Regions from separate parts of the Streptomyces sp. NPDC007863 genome, predicted to be linked through region 4. Evidence: riboswitches for the same ligand, from Rfam matches in the RefSeq annotation. Region 4 holds a riboswitch; each other region holds the start of a gene.
What was found. A riboswitch is a leader RNA that binds a small molecule or an ion and turns the genes downstream of it on or off. The one in region 4 is predicted to bind cyclic di-AMP.
Positions count from the first base shown of each region.

Region 1 (2,188 bases), on a different contig from region 4:
AGTCGCCGACCTTCACCGTCGAGCTCCGCCTCGACCGCGAGGAGGTGCTGCGGATCGGCGTCACCGACAGCCATCCGCGCTTCCCGCGCCGGCTTCCGGCCGCCGTCCAGCAGGACAACGGCCGCGGCATGGTGATCATCCGGGTCCTCGCCGCCGAGGCCGGCGGACGGCTCTCGGTGACGGCGACCGCCGAGGGCGGCAAGACGGTGTGGATCACGCTGCCCTGGGCCGCGGCGGCCGTGCCGGCCTGCTGAACCGGTTCGCCGGGTCCGGCGCCCGCGGTGAGGGGTGTGGCGGCGCCACCGCACCCCGGGGACATCACCGCGGGCGCCGGTGGGTCAGCGCACGCGGCCGTAGTAGACCTTCGACGACCAGATCCGGTCGAGCTTCACCCAGGAGCCGGTCTTGGGCGAGTGCCAGATCTTGCCGCTGCCGGCGTAGATCCCCACGTGGTAGACCCTGCCGCCCGAGTGGAAGAAGACCAGGTCCCCCTTCTGCCGACTGGCGGCGGAGATGTGCCGGGTCTTGTTGTACTGCTGCTGCGCGGTGCGTGGCAGCGTCTTTCCCGCCTTCTTGTACGCGTAGAGCGTGAGACCGGAGCAGTCGAAGCGGGTGGGGCCCGCCGAGCCGTACCGGTAGGGCGCGCCCTTCTTGGACGCCGCCACGTTCAGGGCCTGCGTCGCGTGGGAGGTGGCCGCCTGGGCCTCGGGTGCGGCTCCCGGTGCGAGGAGCGTGCCGCCGACGGCGGCGAGGGTGAGAGCCGAGACGGCTCCGGCCCGGGACAGCAGGGACGGGACATGCATCTGCGCAGTCATGCGCAACCCTTCGTCAGCCGCCTGTGAAGGATGACCTGTCGGGTTCGGGCAGGCGAAGATGCCCGGCCGCGGCTGCGGCTTCACCCCAAGGGACGGCCGCGCCGGGGATACGGCGCGATCGACCCGTACTGCTCGGGTCCTCCACTCCTGCCGGTCCAATCCTGTCGACCAGACGTCCGGGACGGCGGCAGGACTCGGCGTCCGCCCGGACCGCCCCGCCTGGATGGCGGGGGCTTGTCGTCGTCGAGGATCTTGACCCACGGTTCGGTCGAAAACCGAGCGGAAACGACGTTATGTGAGGCTCCTCACGACTGATCCATACGGGTGGACAAGAGGGTTTCGTGATCGTCGTAGGTTTGGCCGACGAGCCCCGTACCAGCATCGGAATGCCCGATTCCGCCAAATGCGTACACCTGTTGCGCAACTCGCACACTTCATCTGTCGATCGCGCGACTACGCCGGACGGGGGATGGATCCTGCGTCCCGTGTCGGCCGTCCGGGGCTCGACACGACACGTCGGAATGTCAACTGGCCCGCGCGCCGGGCACGGTGACGCGGGCGGCCCGCCGCTCGCCGTCCAACACCCGCAGCGCGCAGGCCAATGTCTCGGTGTGGACCTCGCTCTCGCCCCGCATATGCATGAGCGTCAGGGCCTCGCGCAGCGCCTCCGCCCGCCCGACCAGCGCCTGCGCGGCCCGCAGGGCCCCATAGGTATGCGAGCCTCTGGATGGATTGATCTTCCCCAGGAGGTCGACGACTTCGAGGTAGGCGTCGATCAACTGCCCCTCGGCGCGCGTCAGGGCGGGCAGCGGCGGAAGCTCCGGCACCATCGCGGTCTCACCGTGCCGTCGGCGTGCCGGAGTCGGCCCGGCGCGTGCCGACGACGGAGTCGACCAGGCCGTACGCGAGCGCCGCCGGCGCGTCGAGGACGGTCAGGCGCTCGGTGTCGGCGGAGACCTCGTCCGCCTCCCGGCCGGTGTACGCGGAGAGGAGTCCCGTCATCACGCCGCGTAGCCGCAGCAGTTCGCGCGCCTGGAGGTCCAGGTCGGAGAGCTGCCCGGCGAGCGGCTCGTCGAGGACCGGCTGGCGCAGGGTGACCCGGGCGCCGGGCAGCATCATGCGCTTGCCGGGCGTGCCCGCGGCGAGCAGGACCGCCGCCGTGGAGCCGGCCTGGCCGAGGCAGGTGGTCTCCACGTCGCTCGCCAGGCTGCGCATGGTGTCGTGGATCGCGGTCATCGCGGTGATCGAGCCGCCGGGGGAGTTGAGGTACAGCGCGATGTCCCGCCCCGGGTCCGCGTGGTCCAGGTGCAGGAGCTGGGCGATCACGTCGCTCGCGGCGACGTCGTCGACGGCCGTGCCGAGGAAGACGATCC
Region 1 is NZ_JBEYEI010000013.1:100,122-102,309, reverse strand. It holds gene ABZ621_RS21340 (ATP-binding protein) at 1-254, shown strand, start outside; gene ABZ621_RS21335 (C40 family peptidase) at 339-815, opposite strand; cyclic di-AMP (ydaO/yuaA leader) riboswitch at 819-1,025, opposite strand; gene ABZ621_RS21330 (hypothetical protein) at 1,340-1,645, opposite strand; gene ABZ621_RS21325 (ATP-dependent Clp protease proteolytic subunit) at 1,653-2,188, opposite strand, start outside.
Region 1: linked by a shared signal. The riboswitch ahead of ABZ621_RS21335 (C40 family peptidase) and the one ahead of ABZ621_RS26820 (LysM peptidoglycan-binding domain-containing protein) in region 4 are both predicted to bind cyclic di-AMP.

Region 2 (2,188 bases), on a different contig from region 4:
GCTGTGCTCGGGGGTCCGTTCCACGATCATCCGGCGGTACGCGGAGGTCATCCGGTCCGCCGCCTTGCCGTCGCCGAGCAGGTCCCGCAGCGTGTCGAGGTCGCCCTCGCGGACCATCCGCCAGAACTCCTTGCCGTCGGCCGGGTCGCTCAGGGGTATGTTCACGTTCCGCACGCCCGGGAGCTCCACGTCCGGGCCCTCCACCTTGGCGTCGGCCTCGTTGCGGAAGTCGAAGATCGTGTGCAGGCCGAGGCCGGAGAGGAAGGCCGCGTCGGACTCGGTGGCGTCGGCGAGGTGGCCGCTGCGGAAGAGGGTGCCGGGCCGGACCGCGCGTCCGTCGGCGGTCGGCAGGCCGGCCACGTCCCGGAAGTTGCGGACCGCCGCGAGCTCGGGCTCGCCGGGTTCGAGGGGCTGGACCTGCGGCAGCTGCTGCGTCACGGATGCTCCTGGTGGTAGGCGTTCACGGGGCCCGTACGAGATCGGTTCCCCCCGCAATCATCCCGTCGAGCGCGGCGTGGCGCACCCCCCTGGCCGGTAATGGGCGATCTGTCCGTATTGGAAGGTCTTGGGGTAACGCGCCCTGGTTGAGGGGGAGATGGAATTCGGCGCGTGAGCAGGGTCATAAAGGTGACGGATCGTGGCCGACCGCCCGGTCCAACCACCCTCCCCGAAAAGGGAATCGAGGGACCGTCATCCACGGAGGGTGACCGGAATTCCGGGCCCGAAGATCGTCCCGGAATGCCCGCCGAATTCCGTGGCTTGTTCGCGCCGACCCCACTCGTCTAGCGTCGCCGTCAATCCGGTCGGACCGCCGAATCCTGCCACCGTCCGGAATTCACACCCGTCCACGCGTGGCAGGAGCGGGGGACCCAAGGAAGTACGCCGGTCCCGCGATGCAGGACGGCTAGGGGTGAAGCCGCGTGAGAACCGCGGCCGGACATCTCCAGTCCGAACCCGACAGCTCACCTCGCAGGCGCCGGAGAGGAATTCGCCATGCCCGCGAAGGGTAAGCACCGCCGCCAGAAGTCCACCCTGATCACCCGTGGCCTCGTCGCCGCCGGCACCGGTGGCGCCGTCGTCGCGCTGCCGCTGATCGGCGCCACCGGCGCCCACGCCGCCGAGCAGGCCGCCCCGGCCGCCGTCTCCGGCACCGTGATCGCCGCCGCGCAGGCCCAGGTCCAGGCCGCCCCGGCCGCCAAGGCCGCCGCCCCGACCACGTACTCCGTCGTCGCCGGCGACTACCTGTCCAAGATCGCCGCCGACCACGACGTCGCCGGCGGCTGGAAGCAGCTCTACGCCGACAACCGCCAGGTCGTCGGCGAGAACCCCTCGCTGATCCTCCCGGGCATGAAGCTCACCCTCGGCGCCAAGAACCCCGCCAAGGCCGCCGCCCCGAAGCCCGCCGCCGCGCCGAAGGCCGCCCCGAAGGCCACCGTCAAGGCCGCCCCGAAGGCCACGGCGAAGGTCACCGAGCAGACCCGCGCCTCCCGCTCCGCCGAGCGCGCCGCGGCCCCGGCCGCCGCCGCCCCGGCCGCGTCCGGCTGGGTCGCCCCCGTCTCCGGCGGCGTCTCCACCCCGTACCGCGCCTCCGGCTCCATGTGGTCCTCCGGCTACCACACCGGTGCCGACTTCATCGCCTCCTCCGGCACCACCGTCCGCGCCGTCGGCGCCGGCACGGTCGTCTCCGCCGGCTGGAGCGGCGCCTACGGCAACGAGGTCGTCATCAAGCACGCCGACGGCAACTACTCGCAGTACGCCCACCTCTCCTCCCTGGCCGTCTCCGCCGGCCAGTCGGTGAGCGGCGGCCAGCAGATCGGTCTCTCCGGCTCCACCGGCAACTCGACCGGCCCGCACCTGCACTTCGAGATCCGCACCTCGCCGAGCTACGGCGCGGACATCGACCCGCTGGCCTACCTGCGCCAGCACGGGGTCTCCATCTGACCCGTCCGGACCGACGGACACGGCGAAGGCCCGGCACCCGCGTGCCGGGCCTTCGCCCTATTCCGGGCTTGGCAAATTCTTTATCGGTGGCATATATCACCCGCCGTCAACCCCTCCTTACGGTCGCGTAGGTCACATCCCTAAAGGAAGGATGTGCTGTCGTGGCAGACGATTCGAGAGCAACAGAAGAGAACGTGTTCGGGGCGGTCGGGGGATTCGGGTCGTACGCGGCGATCGGTGACAGCTT
Region 2 is NZ_JBEYEI010000020.1:181,516-183,703, forward strand. It holds gene ABZ621_RS29025 (tyrosine-protein phosphatase) at 1-438, opposite strand, end outside; cyclic di-AMP (ydaO/yuaA leader) riboswitch at 833-989, shown strand; gene ABZ621_RS29030 (LysM peptidoglycan-binding domain-containing M23 family metallopeptidase) at 994-1,941, shown strand; gene ABZ621_RS29035 (SGNH/GDSL hydrolase family protein) at 2,103-2,188, shown strand, end outside.
Region 2: linked by a shared signal. The riboswitch ahead of ABZ621_RS29030 (LysM peptidoglycan-binding domain-containing M23 family metallopeptidase) and the one ahead of ABZ621_RS26820 (LysM peptidoglycan-binding domain-containing protein) in region 4 are both predicted to bind cyclic di-AMP.

Region 3 (2,188 bases), on a different contig from region 4:
GCTCGAACGGGCGCTGACCCGGGAGGGGACGCGGCGCGAGGGCCTCGACGCCTTCGAGGGGTTCACCACGGCGGTGCTCGCCGAGATCCCGCGCGAGGGCGGGGTCGTACGGATCGTGAACCGGGGGCATCCGCCGCCGCTGCTGCTGTACGGGGACGGGCGCCTGGAGCCGCTGGAGCCGGCCGAGGCGGCGCTGCCGCTCGGGATGGGGGAGCTGGCGGTGGGGCCGGACCGGGCCGACGAGTGGCCGTACCCGCCGGGCACGACGCTGCTGTTCCACACGGACGGGCTGTCGGAGGCGCGGGACGCGCAGGGGGTCTTCTACGATCCGGCGGCGCGGCTCGCGGGGGCGGTCTTCCCGGGGCCCGAAGAGCTCCTCGACGCGCTCGTGGACGACGTGCGGCGGCACACCGGCGGGCGCTCGACGGACGACATGGCGCTGCTCGCGGTGACCCGGCCGGCGGCGGGCGCGCCGGAGCGGCGGCGGACGATGCCGGTGGTGCCGCCGGGACCGGCGCCCCGCTGACCCGCGTGTCACCGTCCGTGGTCAGCAGGTGCCTCAGAGATAACAATTGACACAACGTCAGATTTCAAGGGTTTGGCAAGGCCTCACTGAAGGGCGCTCAACTCGGGCGATTCCCTGCCAATTCAATGAATGATCAAGGGGAACGGCTTGGAATAGGAGTGCCGTGTCTATTAACGTTCGATAACGCAGCGCGGTCGTCCCAGCCGTCGCAAGAGACGGCTCCGTGCGCACGTGCCGAATCCCGTAAGGGAACCGGGGAACCAACCCTTGGGGTGAATCGGGCCCCTCGCACCTCCCCCGTGCGAAGAGCCCGTAGGAGACCTTCCTGCTCCGAACCCGTCAGCTAACCCGGTAGGCGAGAAGGAAGGAAAGGAGCGCGCCTCCGTGGCGTCCAACACCCCCGTACCCGAAGCCCCCTTCGAACCCTTCGGCGGCCCGGGTGCCGTCGGCGCGGACGACCCGGACGGCTTCGCGCCCGGCGCGTACGAGACGGCCTCCTTCACCCCCGCCCCCGGCGAGTGGAACCCGACCGAGGGCTCCCTGCGCGCCGAGAGCCGCTCCGGCGGCCGGCACCGGGTCGTGAAGCAGCGGTCCAACTTCGCCCGCTCCTCCACCGTCCTGGGCGTCGGCGTCATCGCCGCCGTCGGCGCGGGCGGCCTCGCCACCGCGCAGGAGAAGGCCCCCGTCGCCATCTCCCTCCCCGACCTGCCCGACCTGGGCCTGCCGGACGCCCACGACCTTCCCGGCGTCGGCGACCTCCTGCCCGGCGGCGAGGAGGAGAAGACCGCCCCGGTCCGCGAGTCCGCGCCGGCCCCGGCCGGCGGCGTCGCCGCGAAGCCGCTCACCTCGGTCACGTACACCGCCCCGGCCGACACCACCGCCGGCACCGAGGCCGAAGAGCGCACCGCCACCACCGCCGACGCCGGCGAGGCCCTGCGCGCCCGCATCCTCCAGCAGGCCGAACAGCAGCAGCAGGCCGCCCTCGACGCCGAGAAGCTCGCCGCCGAGAAGGCCGCCGCGGAGAAGGCCGCCGCCGACGCCCAGGCCCAGGCCGAGGCCGCCGCGAAGGCCGAGGCCGACCGCATCGCCGCCGAGAAGGCCAAGGCGGAGGCGGAGCGGCTCGCCGCGGAGAAGGCCGAGGCCGAGCGCATCGCCGCCGAGAAGGCGGAGGCCGAGCGGCTCGCCCAGCTGGCCGCCAGCTACTCCATGCCGCTCTCCTCCTACACGCTCACCTCCACCTACATGCAGTCCGGCTCGATGTGGTCCTCCGGCTACCACACCGGCCTCGACTTCGCCGCCCCCACCGGCACCCCGCTCAAGGCGGTGCACGGCGGCACCATCAAGTCGGCCGGCTGGTCCGGCTCGTACGGCTACCGGATCGTCCTGGAGCTGGAGGACGGCACCGAGGTCTGGTACTGCCACCTCTCCTCGATGACCGTGGCCGCCGGCCAGACCGTCACCACCGGCGAGACCATCGGCCGCGTCGGCGCCACCGGCAACGTCACGGGTCCCCACCTCCACATGGAGGTTCACACCCCCGACGGTTCGGGCATCGACCCGGCGGAGTGGCTGCGCTCCAAGGGCCTGTCGGTCTGACCCCGACGCGTGAGCGTTCCGGCCGGGGTTCAGGCTCCTCGACCGGAATACGCCCGGCGGCGCAGG
Region 3 is NZ_JBEYEI010000008.1:295,664-297,851, forward strand. It holds gene ABZ621_RS15770 (PP2C family protein-serine/threonine phosphatase) at 1-526, shown strand, start outside; cyclic di-AMP (ydaO/yuaA leader) riboswitch at 749-899, shown strand; gene ABZ621_RS15775 (M23 family metallopeptidase) at 911-2,122, shown strand.
Region 3: linked by a shared signal. The riboswitch ahead of ABZ621_RS15775 (M23 family metallopeptidase) and the one ahead of ABZ621_RS26820 (LysM peptidoglycan-binding domain-containing protein) in region 4 are both predicted to bind cyclic di-AMP.

Region 4 (2,188 bases):
GAGCGGCTCGCCGGGGTGCGGGCCCCCACGCTGCTGATCGTCGGCGGCGCCGACGGCCTCGTCGTCGACCTCAACCGGCGGGCCGGGGAACTGCTGCGCTGCGAGAGCCGCCTGGAGGTCGTGCCGGGCGCCGGTCACCTCTTCGAGGAGCCGGGGGCCCTGGAGGAGGTGGCGGCGCTGGCGACGGAGTGGTTCACCGGCCACTTCGCGGCGGCCGTGAACGGGTCGGATCAGTAGGCGCCGTTGACGTTGTCGATGGAGCCGTACCGGTCGGCCGCGTAGTTGCAGGCGGCGGTGATGTTCGCGACGGGGTCGTACGGGTCGAGCGAGGTGCCCGGCACGTGGTACGCGGCGAAGGTCGGGTCGATCACCTGGAGCAGGCCCTTGGAGGGGGTGCCCTTCGCGGCGTTGGAGTCCCAGAGGTTGACGGCGCGGGGGTTGCCGGAGGACTCGCGCAGCACGTTGCGGAGGATGCCGTCGTACGAGCCGGGGATGCCGTACCGGGCCATGACGTCGAGCGACTCGCGGATCCAGCCGTCGAGGTTGTCGGCGTACTGGACGGCGGCGGCGGGCGCGGCCTTCGCGGCGGCCGGCCGGGCCTGGACGGCCGGGACCGCGGCACGGGCGGAGGACCGGCTCGCCCGTTCGGCGGAACCGGCGGAGGCGGACTTCGCGGGCTTCGCGGCCGGCTTGTCGCCGTTCTTCGCGGAGGTCTTCGGGGCGGTCTGCGCGGCGGGCTTCGCGGAATCCCGACGAATCGTCAGTTCGAGGCCCGGGTGAATGAGTGACGGATTGTCACCCACGGCCTCCTTGTTCGCCTGGTAAAGCGACTTCCAGCCGCCCTGAATTCCCTTTCGGTGGGCGATCAGGGAAAGGGAGTCGCCCTTCACGACGGTGTACGCGCGAGTGGCGGGGGCGGCGGGCGCCTTCGCGGGCGCGGCGGCCAGGGCGGCCGGGGCGGCCACGGCGGCGGTCGGAGCCGCCGGCTGCGCGACGGGCTCGGCGCCGGCCGTGGCGGGCACGACCAGGGGCAGGGCGAGGGCCACGCCGCCGGTTCCGGCGAAGGCGAGACCTCGGGAGACGGGGCGGCGTCGGGGGCGGCGGTGCTTGCCGTGAGCGGGCATGACGGTTTCCTCTCCGGCGCCTGCGAGGTGAGCTGTCGGGTTCGGACTGGAGCTGTCCGGCCGCGCGCACGCGGCTTCACCCCGAGCCGCTCCGGGCTACCGGACCGGCGGTGTGGTGGGTCCCCCGCTCCTGCCGTCGGGTGCAATGGGAGGTCTTTCGGGCGGTGGCAGGATTAGGCGTCCGTCCGAATGGAGGTGACCGTAGGCGAGAAATGCGGCGGGGAACAAGACGTGAATGCACCGGAAAAGCGAAACCGAAGATCGAACGCGCGGAATTCAAGATCTACCGTTTCGGCGACCGTTCCCGAATCCCTTGTCCCGCACGGGTGGTGACGGACGAGGGGCCGCCTGTGGATCGCGGCGAGTGAGTCACGTCACGGGGTGCGCAATGTCCGAATAGGGCGACTGGCGCCTTTAGGGGAATTGTGCGCCGACTTGAGTGCGGAACGGGTGGCGCATAACGCGCAAAGCAGACATATGTGGCTAATTATGGGGGAATGTCACCCCTCGCCCTGCTGGTCGACGCCGACGCCCTCGACCCCGACGCCTTCGACATCCCCGACACCCCCGACGCCCTCGACGCCCTCGACCGCGAGGCGGCCCGCCTCTACGAGGGCGCCGCCCCCGAGGCCTGGCGGGCCCTCCTCTCCGTCCCCGTGGACCGGCTGGTCGCCGACGCCCTGGGCGCGCTCGACGCGCTGCCCCCGTCCCCGCCCGCCGAGCGCCCGCTGCCGGGCCGCGTCGGGGCCGTCCTCCCGGACCGGCTGCACGTCTGGCGCAGGATCGGCCGGGCCGACGTGCGCCCCTCGGTCCACCTGGCGTACGCGCGCCGGGTGCTGACCGAGTGGGGCTGGCAGAACACCCCGTACAAGCTGCGCGACGCGCGTGGCGCCCGCTGTCTCTGTGGCGCCCTGCTCGCCGCCCACCGGCTCGGCCACGGCAGCGCGGCCACCATGAACGAGTCCGGCGCCTGGATCATGACCGAGCTGCGGTCCCGGGGGTGGCACGGGCTCATCGGCCCCTGGAACCGCGCGCCGGGCCGTACCGCCGAGGACGCGCTCGCG
Region 4 is NZ_JBEYEI010000018.1:130,958-133,145, forward strand. It holds gene ABZ621_RS26815 (phosphoribosyltransferase family protein) at 1-237, shown strand, start outside; gene ABZ621_RS26820 (LysM peptidoglycan-binding domain-containing protein) at 231-1,124, opposite strand; cyclic di-AMP (ydaO/yuaA leader) riboswitch at 1,129-1,314, opposite strand; gene ABZ621_RS26825 (hypothetical protein) at 1,622-2,188, shown strand, end outside.